Regions from separate parts of the Shewanella sp. 433 genome, predicted to be linked through region 2. Evidence: riboswitches for the same ligand, from Rfam matches in the RefSeq annotation. Region 2 holds a riboswitch; the other holds the start of a gene.
What was found. Region 2 has a riboswitch for cobalamin ahead of AC5YB1_RS05880 (TonB-dependent receptor). Riboswitches for the same ligand answer to the same signal wherever they lie in the genome.

Region 1: linked by a shared signal. The riboswitch ahead of AC5YB1_RS05050 (ABC transporter ATP-binding protein) and the one ahead of AC5YB1_RS05880 (TonB-dependent receptor) in region 2 are both predicted to bind cobalamin.

What each region holds. Positions count from the first base shown of each region.
Region 1 is NZ_CM181703.1:1,118,602-1,128,803, reverse strand. Features, by position in the region: gene cobT (nicotinate-nucleotide--dimethylbenzimidazole phosphoribosyltransferase) at 1-774, opposite strand, end outside; gene AC5YB1_RS05055 (FecCD family ABC transporter permease) at 813-1,877, opposite strand; gene AC5YB1_RS05050 (ABC transporter ATP-binding protein) at 1,877-2,671, opposite strand; cobalamin riboswitch at 2,825-2,995, opposite strand; gene AC5YB1_RS05045 (histidine phosphatase family protein) at 3,149-3,754, opposite strand; gene metH (methionine synthase) at 4,083-7,805, shown strand; gene AC5YB1_RS05035 (sll1863 family stress response protein) at 8,216-8,698, opposite strand; gene AC5YB1_RS05030 (sll1863 family stress response protein) at 8,762-9,049, opposite strand; gene AC5YB1_RS05025 (S8 family serine peptidase) at 9,988-10,202, shown strand, end outside.
Region 2 is NZ_CM181703.1:1,306,184-1,316,385, forward strand. Features, by position in the region: gene AC5YB1_RS05865 (acyl-CoA dehydrogenase) at 1-106, shown strand, start outside; gene AC5YB1_RS05870 (CLCA_X family protein) at 213-992, shown strand; gene AC5YB1_RS05875 (cation:dicarboxylate symporter family transporter) at 1,002-3,170, opposite strand; cobalamin riboswitch at 3,523-3,739, shown strand; gene AC5YB1_RS05880 (TonB-dependent receptor) at 3,840-5,813, shown strand; gene AC5YB1_RS05885 (GDSL-type esterase/lipase family protein) at 6,030-6,641, shown strand; gene AC5YB1_RS05890 (HDOD domain-containing protein) at 6,897-7,625, shown strand; gene AC5YB1_RS05895 (LysR substrate-binding domain-containing protein) at 7,717-8,628, opposite strand; gene metE (5-methyltetrahydropteroyltriglutamate--homocysteine S-methyltransferase) at 8,833-10,202, shown strand, end outside.

The DNA of each region.
Region 1 (10,202 bases), 190 kb from region 2:
GCCATCGACCAAGATCAGCATTTTCAGCTCGGCCGCCGCCAACATGGCACCGGTCATCTGCACAATTTCAAAGCCGCCCAGCGCCGCCAATATCTGCTGTGGTGTGTTTAATTGCCCTTGATGTAGCTGTATGGCTTGAGTGATTAAGGCCTGTTTACGCTGCAAGGTTTCGCTGTCGATACCAGTGCCGCGCCCAACACAAGCGGCGACATCCACAGGTAAGAGCGCCGCCATAATCGCCGCCGCCGAGGAGGTATTGCCAATGCCCATCTCGCCAAAAGCAATGAGATTAGTGCCATTGTCATGATGCAAGGCCACCCGCGCCTTCGCCATAGCAAAGCCTTGCTCAACACAGGAAGCTGACATGGCCGCCTCGAGATGAAACGCGCGCGTGCCGGCGCCAAGGCGCTGATCGATAAGCGCCTCATGGCCTGTAACTGGATGGGCGATACCACAATCGATCACCTCCATCTCAAAGCCTGCTTGGGCACAAAACACATTGATGGCCGCGCCGCCATGCAGAAAATTAAGCACCATCTGGGTGGTCACTTCGCTAGGGGCAATCGACACGCCCGCGCTGGCAATACCGTGATCGCCGGCAAACACCAGCAGCTTAGGCTGCTTAATCGTCGGACACGTTGCCCCCAGCACCTGCGCCACTTGCAGCGCCAAGGGTTCGAGTCGGCCCAATGCGCCTAATGGCTTGGTTTTACAATCGATTTTTTGCTGAATCTCGCCATCAAATTGGTGGTTCACCGGCGTTACGCTAAACATGGGTTATATCCTTAACGGGTCTGCAGCTGGCCTCGCCTTTAGCCACGGCGCTTGCTGCCTAAAATAAACAAGAAAAACACACTGCCGATCACCGCGGTAATAATGCCGATAGGCAGCTCTTGGTAACTCAGCAAGCAACGGGCTAATACATCGACCCAGATCATAAACAGCCCACCCACCAACCCTGTGGTCAACAAGGCGAAGCGACCAGGCAGCAACAGGCGCACCATATGCGGGATCATCAAACCCACAAAGCCGATTCCGCCACAGTTAGCCACCAGCACGGCTGTGATTAACGAGCACAAAAGCAACATGGCTAGGCGCAGGCGCTGCACATCGATCCCTAAAGTGTGGGCGGTTTCATCACCGGCTTTCATGGCAACTATCTGGCGTTTAAACAGCAATATGATCACAGTTGCGCCTGCCACCACCAACAAGGGCAGCCCCAAGCCAGACCAACTGGCCTTGGCAAAACTGCCCAAACTCCAAAACAGCACAGAGGCGGCCGCCTGAGGGCCCGAAAAATAGAGTAATAAACTGGTAAGCGCACCAAACATAAAGGAGATCGCCACCCCAGAAAGCAGCATGCGCTCGATTTGAGTGCTCATGGCGCGGCCGCACAAGGCCAATACCATTAGCACAGAGAGACTGGCGCCAATAAAGGCGCCCATCGGCAGGCTGACGCTGCCAAGCCATGATATGGATAAGGCGTTCGATAGCGCGCCCGCACCGCCAAACAGGGTAAGCACCACTACGGCACCAAAGGAGGCGCCAGAAGAGATGCCAAACAGATAAGGGTCGGCCAGTGGATTGCGGGTCACAGTTTGCAGCACGGCGCCGGCGATGGCTAAACCAAAACCGGCGATAAACGCCAGCACGATGCGCGGCATCCGCAGCTCCATCACAATGCGGGCGGTGACGCTGCTTGGACGCTCACCGCCAAGGGTGGCCAGCACCACATCGACCACTTGGTTAAAGTCGATGTGCGCCGCACCAAAACTGGCGGCTAACAGCGGCGTCATTAGGCTTAATACCCCAAACCCTGTGACCAATAGCAGGCCGCGCCAAAGGCGCTCGCTGGCCGATAATCCGGGCGAGCGCATCATGGCGTCTCCCCTTGGGTGACATTATGGTAGCCATAAAAGTAATTAATTTGCGGATTACCGTGTTGTGGGTGCGGGCTCACTTGGCAGCACACCTCAAAGACCTCTGCAATACGCTGCTCGGTCAACACCTCATTGGGGCGGCCTTGGGCAACTGCGTGGCCTTGGTCGAGCAGCAGCAATTGGTCACACAGGGCGCTGGCTAAATTAAGGTCATGGATCGAGATAACCACCGTCATCTCTAAGCTACGCAGTAGCTCTAAGATCTGTATTTGATAACGGATATCTAAATGATTAGTGGGCTCATCGAGGATCAGCAGCTTGGGCTTTTGCACTATGGCGCGGGCGATCAACGCCCGTTGTTTCTCGCCGCCAGAGAGTTGCTCATACCCTTGGTCGGCCAACGCGGTTAAACCTACTGTGGCTAAGGCGCGGCGCACATCGTGCTTGTCTTGGTCGCTGGTGAGCGAAAACGCCCCCTTATGGGGCGTCAACCCTAGCGCCACCAGCTGCGCCGTGGTCATGTCAAAATGGTGCGGCGTGTCTTGCAGCACCACCGCCACTTGCTGGGCAAAGGATCGCGCCGAAAAGTCGCCCACCGCTCGGCCAAATAAGGTGATATCGCCTTGGCTTGGGGTCAAATAACGATATAGACAGCGCAGTAAGGTGGATTTGCCGGCGCCATTAGGGCCGATGATCCCCAGCATTTGACCTTGGGGCAGTTCGACACTGACATCAGCCAAAATGGCGCGCTCGCCCACGCGCCAACTAAGGTGTTGGGCAGATAACGCCATAGGGATTGACGTCACAGGCTCACCATCCAAGCCGCAAAGCAATAGGGTAAAATGTGTTGCGACCGCGTAGGTGTCGACCTGCCGCTGTCAAGCGGGGCTAGCGCCCCAAGTCGATTGTTCATCTTTAGCTCCCTCAAGTCACCCGCTTGAGTCATTAGGCTATAGCATAAGGCAGGTATCCTGACTTGTGGTTGCAGACAAGGCCAATTGCCTTACTCAACACACTCACAGTTGCGGGTACAGTTTGGGCTGATGACCTTAGGTCACTCCCCAATTCCCTATTAAGTTTGAGTTACTCGACCCACGTTAAGTGAGTCGCTGCTCAACACCTTACGCTCGGCGTCATCTGTATGCTAGACACCTAAAATTGTTGGCTATTATGCGGTATTTCCCCTAGGAGGCAAACCACCTTTTGTATTTGCCGCGCTGGTTAACGACAAACGCTGGTAACTAACGCCCCAACATTGAGCTTAACCATTAACTCCAATGCAAGCGCCAATAGCCTTTACCATCGTTATCGACCAAGTGGCTTAACTTAACCACACTGGCATAATCGAGACTTAACTGGGTATAGAAGCCGACTTCGCCGCGGATCCCCAGCGCCAACCCCATCAAATGGCGGATAACCCCACCATGGGTAATAAGCAGCAGGGTATTGCCACTGTGCCTATGTAACACTTGCTCGATACAGGTCTCAATACGCTGCTCAAAGGCATCTAGCGGCTCACTGCCTGGCAATGGTGCGCGCCAGGGATCTTGCCAGTAGGCGTTAAGCGCCTCGCTATGCTCAGCGAACAAGGTATCAATCATCTCACCGTCCCAGTCGCCAAAGTCAATCTCCATCAAACCCGCCTCGACATGGCAAGGTAACTGCTTTTTTTTAGCGTAATACTCGGCAAACCCTTGGCAGCGGCTTAGGGGAGAGGTCACCAGCGCATCTATCGTCTCGGGTAATTTAGTCGCACAGGCCAGTTGCATCTGGGCAAATCCCAGCTCACTCAAAGGTAGGTCGCTTCGGCCTCGCAACACATTGCCGCCCTCGCACTGACCATGGCGCATTAAATAAAAAATCGTTTGTGTCATTGGCTTACCTTGATATTTGTCATGCCGTGGCAGCATACGCCGAGACAAGGCGACAATGCAATATGGTTCACACTGCCCCGCGGGCTGCCATTGTGCCAAAATAAACATCACCCACAGGCTAAGCGGCAGCCTATAAGCCACTGGGCTAACGAGGGGGAAAACTGATACTCTTTTGACTTGCCCTAAGCCTAATAAGTCGCTTACTATAGCAATTACTATAGACGTCTATACGTTTATACATCTAAAAATAATAGCAGGGTGATCACACCCTCGTCGCACTGCATCGGCAGTCGTGAACATGCATCGAGTAGGATATAGGTAGAATTTTATGGCGACCCGACCCCCTGTTACCCCAATAAGACAGATAACAGCGCAGATCCGCGAGCAGCTCGAATCACGTATTTTAATCCTCGACGGTGCCATGGGCACCATGATCCAAGATCATAAGCTTGAGGAAGCCGCCTTTCGCGGCGAGCGTTTTAAAGACTGGCCCTGCGATGTCAAAGGTAATAACGATCTGCTGGTTCTGACTCAGCCAGCCATTATCAAAGATATCCATAAACAGTACCTACTCGCTGGCGCCGATATCATCGAGACCAATACCTTTAACGCCACTCGTATCGCCATGGCCGACTACGAGATGCAAGATCTGTCTGTTGAAATTAACCTTGAAGGCGCGCGTCTTGCCCGCGCCGCGGCCGATGAAGTCAGCGCTGAAACGGGGCGCGCGTGTTATGTTGCCGGGGTACTTGGCCCCACCAACCGCACCTGCTCGATTAGCCCAGATGTTAACGATCCCGGTTACCGTAATGTCAGCTTCGATGAGCTGGTCGATGCCTATATTGAGTCGATTGAGGCGCTGCTTAAAGGCGGCGCCGATATCATCATGGTGGAAACCATCTTCGATACCCTCAACGCCAAAGCCGCGTTGTTTGCTATAGAAACGGTATTTGAACAGCTTGAGCTGCGAGTGCCCATCATGATCTCAGGCACCATCACCGATGCCTCGGGCCGCACCCTCACAGGGCAAACCACCGAAGCCTTTTACAACTCGCTGCGCCACGTTAAGCCACTGTCGATTGGCCTTAACTGCGCCCTTGGCCCGCAAGAGCTGCGCCCCTACGTGCAAGAGTTGTCAAAAATTGCCGAATGTTATGTGTCGGCGCACCCCAATGCGGGGCTGCCTAATGAGTTTGGTGGCTATGATGAAAGCCCCGAAGAGATGGCAAGCGTTATCGGTGAGTGGGCACAAGAGGGCTTTTTAAACATTATTGGCGGCTGCTGTGGTAGTACACCGGCCCATATTAGCGCCATTCGCGAGGCGGTTATCTCCCATGCGCCGCGGGCGCTGCCCGACATCCCAGTGGCTTGCCGCTTGTCGGGGCTTGAGCCACTGACCATAGATGCCAACTCGCTGTTTGTGAACGTGGGCGAGCGCACCAATGTCACCGGCTCGGCTGCCTTTTTACGGCTGATCAAAAATGGCGAATATGAAACCGCCCTCAGCGTCGCACGTGAGCAGGTAGAAAACGGCGCCCAGATCATCGACATCAACATGGATGAAGGCATGCTCGACGGCGTCGAGGTGATGCAGAAATTCCTTAACCTTATCGCCTCTGAGCCCGATATCAGCCGGGTGCCGATTATGATCGACTCCTCTAAATGGGAAGTGATAGAGGCAGGCCTTAAGTGCATTCAAGGCAAAGGCATAGTCAACTCCATCTCGTTGAAAGAGGGCGAAGCGCAATTTATTCACCACGCCAAATTGGTTAAACGTTATGGCGCCGCGGCCATCATCATGGCGTTCGATGAGCAAGGTCAGGCAGACACCAAGGCACGTAAGATCGAGATCTGTACCCGCGCCTATCGGGTGTTAGTCGATAAGGTGGGCTTCCCGCCAGAAGATATTATTTTCGACCCCAACATCTTCGCCATTGCTACCGGTATTGACGAGCATGACAACTACGCTGTCGACTTTATTGAAGCCACTCGTGAGATCAAACGCACCCTACCCCACGCGATGATCTCGGGCGGGGTATCGAACGTGTCGTTCTCATTCCGTGGTAACAACCCGGTGCGTGAGGCGATTCATGCCGTGTTCCTCTATCATGCGATTCAAGCGGGAATGGACATGGGTATCGTCAACGCAGGTCAGCTGGCGATTTATGACGATATCGACAGCGAGTTAAAAGCGCGCGTTGAAGCGGTAGTGCAAAACCTGCCCTGCCCAGTGGTAGATTCAAATAACACCGAGCAACTACTTGAGGTCGCCGAGAAGTTTCGCGGTGATGGCAGCCAAGTGGCTAAGAAAGAAGATTTAGAGTGGCGCAGCTGGGAGGTGAGCAAACGTCTTGCCCATGCCCTAGTGAAAGGCATTACCGACTTTATCGATGAAGACACCGAAGAAGCAAGACAGCAGGCGACTCGGCCACTGGATGTGATTGAAGGGCCGCTCATGGATGGCATGAACGTGGTCGGCGATCTCTTTGGTTCGGGCAAGATGTTTTTGCCCCAAGTGGTCAAATCGGCGCGAGTAATGAAAAAAGCGGTCGCCTACTTAAACCCCTATATCGAACTGGAAAAAGTCGAAGGTCAGTCTAACGGTAAAATCTTGATGGTCACTGTTAAAGGTGACGTGCACGATATCGGTAAGAACATCGTCGGCGTGGTGCTGGCCTGTAATGGCTATGAGGTGATCGATCTTGGGGTGATGGTCCCCGTTGAGAAGATCATCGAGGTCGCCAAGGCGGAAAATGTCGATATCATCGGCATGTCAGGCTTAATCACCCCGAGTCTCGATGAGATGGTGCACAACGTTAAAGCCTTCCATAAGGCGGGGCTTACTATCCCGTCGATCATTGGCGGCGCGACCTGCTCGAAAATTCATACCGCGGTTAAAATCGCGCCCCACGCACCAACGGGCGCCATCTATATTGCCGACGCATCACGCGCCGTGCCTATGGTATCGAAACTTATCAGCAATGAGACGCGTCAAGCCACCATCGATGCCACCTATGATGAATATCAGATGATGCGCGACAAGCGTAACTCACAAGAAAAACGCAAACAGATCATCCCCATTGCCGCCGCGCGCGACAACCGCTGCCAGCACGATTGGGCCAATTACACCCCATTTGTCCCTAATCAACTAGGGCGTCAGGTGTTCGATGACTACCCATTGGAAGACTTAGTCGAGCGTATCGACTGGACCCCGTTTTTCCGTAGCTGGGAACTGCATGGCCATTTCCCGAAAATCTTGGACGACAAGGTGGTCGGTGAAGAAGCCCGTAAGCTATTCGCCGATGGCAAAGCCATGCTTAAGCAGATCATCGACGAAAAATGGCTCACCGCCAAGGCGGTTATCGGCCTGTTCCCTGCCAATACCGTTAACCACGATGATATTGAGCTCTACACCGACGAAACCCGCACAACAGTGGAGATGACGACCCACCACCTGCGGATGCAGATAGAGCGCGTAGGCAATGATAACTTTTGTTTGGCTGATTTTGTCGCCCCTAAAGACTCAGGCGTGGCCGACTACATGGGCGGTTTTGCCGTCACCGCAGGTCATGGTATCGACGAGCATATTGCCCGTTTCGAAGCCAACCACGATGACTACAACGCCATCATGCTCAAATGTTTAGCCGACCGTCTGGCCGAAGCCTTCGCCGAGCGCATGCATGAGCGAGTGCGTAAAGAGTTTTGGGGCTACGCCGCCGATGAAGATCTCGATAACACGGCACTCATTCGCGAAAAATACAAAGGTATTCGCCCAGCGCCGGGTTACCCCGCCTGTCCAGATCACACCGAAAAGGGCTTGTTATGGGACTTACTAAAGCCAGATGAAACCATTGGGCTTGATATTACCGAAAGCTACGCCATGTTCCCCACCGCCGCGGTATCGGGTTGGTATTTTGCTCACCCGCAATCACGCTACTTTGGCGTGACCAATATTGGCCGCGATCAGGTGGAAGATTACGCCGTGCGTAAGGGCATGAGCATAGAAGAAACCGAGCGCTGGCTAGCACCAGTATTGGATTATGATGTTTAACGGGTAGAGATGTGGAGTCATCACCTTGACTCCTTTGATTACCCAAACTTCGTTTGAACATTAGTACTGAGGCTTCGCCTCACTAACCCATACGGCCTTACGGCCGAGGTAAGTCGTGGGTCTTCAACCCACACCCGAGCAAGAAGGGGATCAACAGCAATCCCCCTCTTGCATCTCCCCTTGCCGCCCCAGACGAAGTTACATGCATTAGTTAGGCGCCTCATACTCCAATAAAAATCGCCTAACGGCTCAGATCGGGCATCCATGCCCTCCGAGCCTTAGCCATCATCCATGATGGCTATACGGCATTTTTATCTACTTATTTCGGCAACTTCGATGGCGAATCTTGTAGCTTCTGACTAATTACTTAAAAAGCATGGGGGTGGGTATAATGCCATCTTTAAGTCCCATTATTCTTTAGACTCAAATTCTTTTTCGGCTTCTTCCCACGACTTCTCGAGATCTTTATAAGCATCCGAGAACCCTTGCTTAATTTCTTCCCATGCATCAGCAGAGCTGGATTTCATGCTGCCATACCACTGGGCAACTTTATTCTGTTGCTTACGAAGTGCTTTGAGTTTTTCGCGGGCATCTTGGCGCGCGGTTGCACTCATTTCATCCCAATTTTTATCTGTCTTCGCCTCTAACGCATCGATGCGCTTATCTAACTTATCAAGGCTCGCTTTGACTTCTTCCACCGCTTTATCTCGCTTATCGGCACTGTATGCACCAATCGTTTTAAGCATCTCTTCGGTTTCTTTTTTAACATCTTCTATTGAGGTCTTTTCCTCAGCTTTATCACTATCGGTTTGTGCATAACTCATCTGTACATAACCTAGCGGGACAATACCTATTATGGTGGCTAACAAAAATGCATTAATAAATGATTTCACAAGCAACCTCCTTAATACTTTGTCATTGTTTAGACTAATATTTACCTAATATTAGTTGAACTATTACTTGAACCTCTGCACTGCTGATTTCAATGCTTTGTCGAGCGAGTCCCACGCATTGTTGATACCCGCCTTAATATCTTCCCAAGCATCATCGCTAGACTCTTCAAGTTCAATTAATTGATTAGCGACATCCCTTTGCATTGTCCGCAGTTCTTCAATTTTTTTATAATATTCAAGTTGAGCGTCGGCTTCGGCCTTATCTGCTTTGGCTTTAAGCTTATCTATCTCTGCGCTCCACTCATCCAATTGAGCCCGTAATTTCTTTTCATATGCTTGCTTCATACTCATATCGTTCTCCTTTTACAAAAAAAACAATAAAAACAAAGATAAGCGCAACACCTTGCTTCATGTTACGTTTATAAACTCGGTAATATCGTTGATTTTTACTAACAGATAAATTAGAAAATACTAACTTTTACAGATGACAGGAAAGTCGTAAATGATCTTATAGATGGGATAAAAAAGGGAGCATTTAAATACATTGCGTCTCCTTTGAAATTCATTAAATGAGTTAAAAGCATAGCTCATACTGATTAATATTTCAAATAAGGCATAGAGACGACAAATTAATAATTAACAACAAAGACAATATAAAATATCTAATAAATAATCCTGTCAGATTATTCATTAAAATCTTACCTAAAATTCAGAAGAGAGTGTTGATATCGACTACATTGATTAACTTATATTTTATAAATCAATCAAGCCTGAACCTATCGACTCACGGCCATACTTAATGCACTGCACCAGAAAAAATGCAGCTCTGCCATCCCCATAGAGGGGTAATCAACAAACATCATTCCGATAGAAAGCGATTTCGCAAACGCCACATCTCGTGATGATATGCGTTAAGTACCGTACGGAATAACGATAGCTTTTAATATCAACCGTTTTAAGATCAAGAGTCATTACAGCTAAAGTATAACATTGTGGCGGTAGATTTTATTTTTCGCTAAAGATACAAAAAGATACAACCATATAAGCACCCGTTAAATTAACCACTGTTGATTTACCACTCTATTAAACAACTGCTTAACAGCATAAAAGTCTGAATAAAGCTTTATTTAAGGTTCATAAGATAGTTGCATTAATTCGCTAACAAACGGCGCGGTTGAATTACCCTCTACATGTTAATAACTTGTTTACCAAATGTTTCGCAAATACATGCGAAACATTGAGCGTCATCTCTTTCAACTTTGCCAACACGAATGGAAAACCAATAAAAAATGCAAAATCTATTCAAGTTAAATAAAGCCAGTATGGCCGTTTTCGGTGCGATATACATTAGCACTGCAAGCTACGCCGCTGCGGATATCGGAGCTAAACCATCGGGTGATGGTGGCTTTTATGTACCAACATTCACATCCCAAGATGTGGCAAATATTAATGAGCAACGTAAATCATATCAAGCAGGAGATATATTTTCAGGCAAACCGGGACA
Region 2 (10,202 bases):
GCTGCAAGATTATAACCTCAAGCGTGAGCGCGCGATCCGTGTCGATGAGTTTGATTTCAACATGAACCTAGTCGATGACAGAGTCGAGTTGAAATTAGCAAATTAATGGCTTGTTATAACCTGTCATGCCATTAATACCAAGCCGCCACTAGGGCGGCTTTTTACTGGGCGCTATCGCTGTTACAATTTGATTTTTATTTGAAGGATATTAAGTGTTAAGCCGTAAAGCCTATCGAAGGCGAGGGCCCGATTACCGCGGTGGTGAACAGGTCAGCTTTAATGACATTAAAGAGGTCTTTGGCCTTAATCATATTCGCCTTGGCAGTTGGGTTGAGACCGACGAAAAGCATAAGGCGGCCAATTTGATCTTTGATGCCTTTGCCGATCTGGCCTTTATGCTCAAGCTGCCGCCTTGCGCAATGGGGCTGCGCCAAAGCCTTAACTTAGCCTTTGGCACTGGTGGTCAAATGGGCGTTCAAGCCCATTATATGCCAGCTCACCGAGAGTTAGCGCTGGCAAAAAATGCTGGCGCGGGGGCGCTTGCCCATGAGTTTTGGCATGCCTTTGACCATTATATTGCGCCGAAAGCCTATCAGGTGCGCACCGCTGGTATCGCCTTTGCCAGTAGTTGTTGGCTGGCCGATGTCGAGCCGATTAAACATCCGCTAAATCAGCGCTTAGCCCATGTATTTCAAACCTGTTTATTAAGTGCCGATGGCCAAGATAGCCACGACTTTGTGACCCGTGCCGTCGCCTTAGATAAACAGTATCAGCGCTACTATTTTGCTAAGCCAACCGAGTTGATGGCGCGGGCCTTTGAAGCCTGTATTGAGAGCCATCCAGAGGTCGATAACCCCTACTTAGTCGATGAAACCTTAAATTCAGATCTCGCGAACGCCGGTGGCTATCCTGATTTGGTGCACCGCGAGCAGATTTTTCAGCAACTACTTAACTATTTTGAACCTCTAGGCGAAGCATTAGCGCGTCAATAAGGCCGTTAATTACTCCACCCAATGTAAAACATCACGAATGATAGACCAGCGCGGTTTATCTTCTGTGGCGCCTTGGCCTAGCATCCAATAGTTATACAGCCGCTGCTGGTGGCCATCGACTTTGCGTAGCTTCTGCCAGTTATTGACGTAATTGAGTAGTGATTGATTGTCTTGGGCGACCGCATAAGCCACCGGATATTGCACCTTACTTTCGAGCAAGGCAATGCCGTAACCGGGGAAGAATAAGGTCCAAGCTGAACCGGCTTCGGCGCTGATCACTACCGCATCATATTTATCGGACTTCTGCCTAAAAAAGGTTTTATAACCGTCGATTTTAACAAAGGTGAGGTTGGGGTAGTTGGCCTTGGCTTCTTCGATAATGTCACTGTGCTCTACATAGGCGATGGTGGTATTTTGCAGCGTTAAAATCGATTGTTTGCGTTTAAAACTGTTGACCTTATGGTCTTTGGTGGCGATAGCTAAATTTAATTTGAGCACAGGGTCAACATAACTCAGCTGATCCATTTGGTTGATATCCATGGCTAAGCCTGACATGGCAATATCGAAAAATCCCGCCTTGAGTGACTCGGCCAAGTGATCTTTATGAAAAGGAATAAACTCCACTTTTACCCCTAAGTCTTCGGCGAGTTTACTGGCCATTGCGCTATCAAATCCCACTAATTGGGCGGCATTATTATAGTAGCTAAAAGGCACATTGCTGGGGATGTAACCCACCTTTAATACTCCGCGTTGACGGATGGTTTGCACATTGGCGATTGGGGCGCTTGGCGTTTTGCCGAGGACTGGGAACTGTTTTTTAACGATAGTCGGCACTTTATCGGCCACCTGCATATTGGCAATTACGCCGCTGGTGACATCAGGGCTGTGGATCAACATGCCCATACCCACTCGGCTCACCACTAAGGTCAAGGCGACTCCTACGACGACGCCAATACATAATTTCAGCAGTTGTGGTGGGCGCAGTCTTAAACGCCGCTCAAACAGGGATACCGTGAGTAGTGTTAAGGCAAATAGGTACATAACGGCGGCTATAGAGTTAAATTTTCCGGTAATAAAGCCTGACATCACAAACAGTTGAAACAGATCTTGCGGCAGATGCAGTAAGTCCAACATAAAAGGAATAGCGACATAGACGCTACCGAACAAAGAGAGCAGACCGCTAATCGACAATGACGGAAGCTCGCTAATGTCCACCGGAGTGCCGTTAAACCAGCCGGCAAACAGCACAAACAAAATGACCGTCAGTTTACCGATATTGGGAAAGGTAAAGGCGATGGGCACCAAAATTTCAATCAGGGTTTCGGCGTCATCGCTGAGGCTTTCATGTTCGCGCATGATCTGCTTACATTCGTCGACAATCACAGGGATCACGATAAAAATATTGCCGGTCGCGAATGCGGTGACCACGCTCGATTTTGCGATGCGCAGCGCTTGGGCATAGGTCACTGGGGTGAGTGAGGCGATGATCCACGGCAACAGCCAGAAAGTGAGCAGTAAACAAAGCACAAAATAGCTGATGAGATACACCTGCATACTGGCAAATTCATCGACTCCCATCGTGCCCGCCGCCGAGGCCGACATGGCAAAAATCCCTATCGGCAAGACCCGTACCAGCGCCTGAGTGATCTTAGAGAATATCTCGCTACAGGTATGCATAAAGGTGATGATAAGCTGTTTGTTTTCGCCCTCCATGCCAATGAGCGCCAGCCCCATGGCGATACTGAATACCACCATAGCAGGCACATAGCCCGCCGCCATCGACTCAAACGGGTTAGCCGGAATATACAGCTTAAAGTAATCGATAGGAGTCGTGGGCTCGACAATGCTGGTGCTGAAAAAAGAGGCCGTTTCAACAAAAGGAAATGACAGCGGCATGAGGGCCACCAGCACTAAGCCCATAAGCCACAGCAGTAACATGATGACGCCAGCGCGGCTAAAAATTAAACTGGCGGTGGTGCGCTTCAGTTTGCCGATACCGCCAATGAGAGAAACCAAAATAAAGGGCAGCACCGTCATCTGCATTAACAGAATGACGCTGGTGCCAATATTACTGAGCCAGCCGACCGACTCGCCAAAAAACAAGCCCACGCCAAAGCCTATAAACATGGCCACTATCATCTGGGTGGAGCTTTGCATCGCGCGCAGTTTTGTTAGCACAGGTTGATTCCATTTGAGTAGTCGATAACGCCCGGCTAGATGACGACAATGACTGGTGGGTAAATAATCGCTTACTGGTTGTTTATTATAGGGTCTGTAGCAAGGGAGGATAAAGGGTTAACAGTGATTATTGTCAGTATGGTGATTTATTTGTGTTAAAAATTATCATTACTAACGTCAATGGCGAAACGACTTACTGTGTATGCAGATGTGAGCGGTGATTTGTATGACACTGACTTAACATGCTTTGTTAGACTTTTATCCGTTTAGACGTCTATAATGCCCGCGGTCTTGACGGCGATGCCACTTTGTATGGAATAACAGTTGTGCATTGCCGTTATAGGTAACCAAATTCGAGTCAATCTTTTGTGGTGCCCAGTTGCGTCAGTCGCAATGGGATAATCGGGAAGCCTGTGAAAATCTGGCACTGCCCCCGCAACGGTGAAAGGTGAAAGCTGGGTGCGCTTGCTATAACTAAGCGTTAAAAAAACTCAGTCTTGTCGTATCAACCGCAGTTTGGGTTTATACCTATCCTCAGTCCGGAGACCGGCCCTTAAGGTGATTTTGAGATTTCGGCGGGCAGATCTCGAAATGCGACCTCATATCGTCTATCCGGCGGCGTGAAGTCGTGACCTCTTGCCCCGTTTCCCTTTTAGGAGTTAAAGGTAAATGGGTACACAACCTACAGCTATCGCCCTGTTAATTGGCGGTTTATTTAGTTTTTCTGCGTTTTCAGTGACGGCGCAAAATGACCCCTCTGCGCAAATCAATATCGGTGAGACCATTACCGTTATTGGTCGCAATGTCAGTACCCCTCTCAATATTGCCGCTAACGTCAATGTGATTGATGCCGCGGCGATTGAGATGAGTGGCGCAACGAGTTTAACCGAAGTGTTACGCGGTCAAAGTGGTATACAGATTTCTGATTCAAACACCGGAGCCGTATTTGCACTGCGGGGCTTTAGTGCTAGCCAAGCGGCGAGTAATACCTTGATTTTGATTGATGGACGTCGATTGAACAATATTGATATTGCCGCCCCAAGCATCAGCGCTATTGCCCTTAATCAAGTTGAGCGCATCGAGATCATGTCCGGGAGTGCGGGGGTGTTATATGGCGATCAGGCGGTGGGTGGTGTGATTAACATCATCACCAAGGCGCCACAGGGCAGTGGTGGCAGCGTGCAGCTTTCTTGGGGCAGTTTTGATACCTATAAAGGTAACCTTGATGTGTCAGGGGCGATAAACGCTAATTGGCGTTTTTATGGTGCGGCCAGTTATAACCAAGGGGATAACTATCGCGACCATAACGCGAATGAAACCTCATCGTTATTAGGGCGCTTGCAGTATCAAGACGATGCGCAGCACTTTTTTGCCGAAAGCAGTTACTATGACAACCGTCGAGAATTGGCTGGTGCATTAACCCTTGAGCAGATTGAACAAGACCCACGCCAATCAAATGCCAGCGCCCCAGGGGCCTATGACAGTTATCTGCATGAGATGACCACGGCGCTGCGTTCGGGCTACCAGCGTCAACTCAATCAGCAGTGGGAGCTTGGGGCGGATATTAATTATGCCGACACCTTAATCACTGGCCTCAATAGCTGGGGCAGCAACCGCCGTGATACGCGCTCATTACTAGAGTTTAACCCTAAGGCGATTGCTAACTTTACCACTGGCAACGGGCCGTTAACCTTAGTGAGCGGGCTCGATTTAAGCCGTGGTGAGTCGGTGTTTAGTAGTGGCCGTGAAAACGTGCAAAAGCAGATCAGTGCCTATGTGCAAGCCACTGTGCCACTGACTCAAAGTGTCAGTTACATTGTGGGGGGGCGTTATGCCGAGGTGACCGACGATCTGCGCGATCCCAGCGCCTACGCTAACGGCATTGAGTTGGATCAAGATGCCCACGCATTTGAACTTGGGATTAACTATCGTCCTACCAACGCTCAGCGTTTTTACCTGCGCGCCGACGATAATTTCCGCTTTGCCAAGGTTGATGAGCAAGCTTATACCCCGGCCAATGTGAAGGGGCTCAAGCCGCAAACTGGCCGCTCTTATGAAGCGGGGTGGGACTGGACGCTAGCGCAGCAAACACTGCGAGTGAGTGCCTATCGTCTCGAACTAGAAGATGAAATAGTGTTCGACCCTAGCGCCGATACTCCAACTGGTGGCAGTTTCCCTGGTGCTAACGTGAACGCCGATGCATCACGTCGTTATGGCGTCAGTTTAGATTGGGATTGGCAAGTCATGCAGCAGGTGCTGCTGGGGCTTGAATATAACTACATTGATGCCGAATTTACCGATGGCGTTAATGAGGGTAAGTCACTCTCTTGGGTGGCGAAGCATTCGGGTCGTGGCTATATCAGTTACGATATCAGTGAACATGTGCAACTGTTTGTTGAAGGTCTGTATACGGGGGAGCGCTTTATTGAGGGCGACAATGCCAACGTTGATCCTAAGCTAGCGGATTACCTGCTCACCAATGTCGCGCTTAACTATACTCGCGGCGCATGGTTAGCCAGCTTGCGAGTCGATAACCTACTTGATGAAGAGTATGTTAGCGCAGGTTATTACAGTGCATGGGGCAACGGTTATTACTCGGGGACTGGCCGCGCGCTGCGTTTAACCGCGAGCTACCGCTTTTAAGCGGTAATGCGTGCACGCCAAGTGACTTAAAGTAAGATAAAGCCAATCAGGTTTGCTGATTGGCTTTTTTATGGCCGCAATTTTATCGTAAGTGTATGCTAGAGCTAGCATTACTCGTGAGGTTCAGGCTTAACAGCTCCTTAAATTGATTAAGCCAGACTTAATCATTACAGGTTAGTCTTGTGAGTGGCAAAGCGATAAACAAGGAGTTAAAAGATGAAATTAAAATGGCTACTCTTGGGTATCGCCATCGTGTTGCTGGCCTGGCTACTGCCTCAAAAGGGCGAGACGTTAGCAACATTACCGCAGCATGGGCGTATTTTGGCCTTTGGCGACAGCCTCACCCAAGGCGTAGGCGCCAGTGCCGGAGCCGATTATCCCAGTGTTCTGGCTAACTTAACCGGCCTTGAGGTGGTTAATGCGGGAATTTCTGGCGAAACCAGCGGCGAAGGGGCGCAGCGATTTGCACAGGTGTTAGATGCCACTCAACCTCATTTAGTGTTATTGCTGCAAGGCGGCAACGATTTTTTACGTAATATGAGTGAGCATCAAGTTGAGCTAAATTTAGCGCAAATGATTGAGCAAGCCCAGCAGCGTGATATTGCCATTGTTTTAATTGCTGTGCCTCAAAAAGGGATTTGGCTGACACCTGCTAGTCTCTACAAGCGTTTAAGTGAGCAATATGGCTTACTCCTTATTGAAGACAAACTGGCAGAATTACTTAAATCGAGCGAGCTAAAATCTGATGCGATTCATCTCAATAATGCCGGTTATCGTCAGTTGGCTGTGCATCTGCATCAGCGTTTACAACAGGCCGGAGCTATTTAACGGCTTCAGGCATAATATGGCTGGGCGGATGTTGCGCTAAATAAGTGGGATATTTAGATTCACTTTTTACTCGCTGCTGCTATTTTGTTCAGCGAGTTCATCATTTATGACCCAGTTAACAAGCTTAATTGATTTATTTATATTAAAGTTTGAATTTGTGGCAAATCGACTTGACCGCAGCGGGCGTTTTATGGGTAAATCCGACGGTAACAATTGGCGATTTGCCACAACGATTAATCAGGTTAATAATTTCTCATGACAGATCTTGAGCATCAAGTATTCACTCAAGTGCGTGCGATTATCGGCAATGAAGAGCAGGTCATTGGTCGCCGTGGTATTCTTATCCCGTTAAAAAAAGCCATTATTGCCGACGGTGATATTCGTAATGTGATTGATATTGTCTCATCCGATCCTGCACTGGCAGCTCACATGCTGTATCGCAGTAATGCGGCTGCGGCCCCCTGTGTTGCTGCCATTAAAAATCGCTCCCTCAAAGATGCCTTGGTCCGTTTAGGCCAAATTAACATTTATCGTTACGCATTTACTTTCTATCTCAAAGAGCGCCTCGATGAGTTACCTCCGTTGTATAAAAAGTTGGTGACAGGTTACTGGACACTTACCGAAAGCATTGCGGCAGAATCGGTTGATAGCTTACACCAAATGGAAGGGGTGAATATTGACCCTGATGAAGTGCAAACTTTGGCGCTGTTTAGCGTGTTTGGCGAAATTGTCGCCTTAAGCGCCTTTGCTTATTTAAATGCCGAGTCGGAACAGTCTCTACCCCTGTCTATCATTAAATCGATCATTGATAATCATAAACAGACCCTCACCCTCGATGCTTTTGAGTCACTCGATTTAGATGAGGAATTACGTCAAGAGTTTATGATCGCGCACAACTTACGTCAGACACGTAACAGTGACTCACCCGGCCTGATTTTACGCCGAGTATTAGCGATGCGTAATCAGTTGCTTAAGCCACTCTAATCATTCTCAGTTGTAAACCATCAGCTCTAAAAATCTGTTTTTTTTAGTAAAAAATAGGTTTTTAGTGTCTAAATGGGCATCGTCATATCAGCTAAGCCATTATTGCATCTTCTTGTTTTACCATCCCTTCGTTAGCCACTAACTGCAACCAGTGTTGCGCCACTCTAGTTTTGCTACTGCTGCGGCGATAGGCCCCAAATAGCGGGCGCTTTAAGCCGTCGCGGCCTAATGGTAGCGCGCTAAGTGACAAGCCGTGGGCTTGGTTAATCGACCATGTGGGGAGGGCGGAGACGCCATCTTTACAGGCGATGCGTTGCAGTAGCATGGAGGTGAGATCGCATCGGATTTGTTTAGCGATAGGCACGCCCGCAGGCTCCATAAAATGGCGATAAATGTCTAAACGTTCGGGCGGCACAGGGTAGGTGAGCAAGGTATGCTGAGCTAAATGAGCTGGGCTGACAAAGGGCTGCGTTGCTAGGGGATGATCGGCGGCGCAGATAAGTTTTACTTCAAAATCAAATAAGTGTTGGTAGGTAATATCATGATCTGGAATAGGATCTGACGTCAGTACCACATCCAATTGCCCCTGCTTGAGTGCCGTTAGCGAATCAAATAGGTGCCGGCTCGATAGCTCTAAATTACTGTGGGGAAAACTGGCATTAAACTCAGAGATCACCGGCATTAGCCAGCGAAAACAGCTGTGGCATTCAATCCCCACAAACAGATCGGTATTGTCACTATTGAGACCATTTTTAAGCTCAAGTTCGGTCTCTGTCACCTTAGGTAATATCTCTTCGGCCAGATGCAGTAGTCGTGCTCCCTCCTGAGTAAACGACAGCGGTTTGCTCTTACGGATAAAGATGGCTGAGTTAATTCGAGTTTCCAGCTCTTTGATTTGATGGGATAAAGCCGATTGGGTGACAAAGCGTTTCTCAGCAGCCCCAGCAAGACTGCCACTTTCCTTGAGTGCAACTAATGTGCGTAAATGCCTAAGCTCTATCATTTTTACCTCAGATGAATCTTGCTCATGTTGGGGTTGAAATCAATTCCATTGCGAACCAACAGATTAACACAATAAACTTCTAGACGTCCAGACGCCTGTTTTGCTTGTGGCGTATTTATGGTTAATCAAGCTTGAGTTGTGATGTCGGAGCAGGGGCATCACACGTTGGCTTATCTCATTTAGAAGGGTATCAGTATGCAAACTATCAAGATCGCGTCATTAGGTTTTCCTCGAATTGGGCGTCAGCGTGAACTTAAATTTGCGTTAGAGCAATATTGGCGCCAAGAGATCACGCCAGCGGCGCTGCATGAGGTGGCCAACACTTTACGGCAAACTCATTGGCAGTGGCAGGCCGATGCGGGAGTGAGTTTGCTGCCAGTTGGTGACTTTGCCTACTACGATCAGGTGCTTACCTTAAGCGCCACCATTAATGCCATTCCAGCTCGCCATCGTGATGGCGACAAGGTGGATTTAGATACCCTATTTAGAATGGCACGAGGGCGCGCCCCAACAGGTGCGGCCAGCAGCGCCTCGCAAATGAAAAAGTATTTTAATAGTAATTATCACTATATCGTGCCCGAGCTGAGTCAAAATCAAACGTTCAGTATTGCCTATGAACAGTTATTTGATGAGGTGGAGCTGGCCAAAGCCTTGGGTCATCAGGTGAAACCTGTGTTGCTTGGGCCACTGTCTTACCTCTACTTGGCAAAATGCGAGGGGCAAGCATTTGATAAGTTGAGTTTGTTACCCCAATTGATTGAGGTTTATCAGGCGATCCTTGCTCGCTTTAAAGCCCAAGGGGTGACATGGGTACAGCTTGATGAACCCATCTTAGCATTGGAGTTAACGCCTGAGTGGCAAGCGCCCTTCACCGCAACCTATGCCTCATTGAGCCAGGTGCAGGTTAAGCTGTTTCTGGCCAGCTATTATGGCTCGGTGGCACATCACCATGGGCTCATTGCGAATTTAGCTGTGGCGGGGATTCATCTGGATTTAGTCAGTGCGCCAGAGCAGTTGTCGTTGTTTGCGGGCAGTTTACAGCCCGAGCAAATATTGAGCCTAGGGGTGATTAACGGTCGTAATGTCTGGGCGGCCGAGTTAGATAAGATTGCCGCAGATATTGCCCCTGTGGTGGCCGATTTAGGCAAGCAGATCTGGTTAGCGCCGTCTTGCTCGTTACTGCATAGCCCGGTGGATCTTGATGTGGAAACCGAGCTTGATACAGCGCTGCGTCAGCAGCTCAGTTTTGCCAAACAAAAACTCAATGAGCTTAGCCAGTTGCGTACTCTATTAATCGAGCCAGCCTCAGAGGCTGCTCTGGCCACAGCCCAGCGTTGCCGCGCGCGCCGCGAGGCCAGACAGCAGGCGGCTAATTCGCAAGTGAATGAGCGCGTCGCTGCCTTAACCACTGGCGATTTTGAGCGCCAAAGCCGTTTTGCCCAGCGGCAAGTATTACAGCAACAGTGTCTGCGCTTGCCTTTGCTGCCGACCACGACCATAGGCTCGTTTCCACAAACCCCAGCCATACGAGGACTGCGCAGTCGTTGGCGTAAAGGTGAGTTGACCGAAGCGGC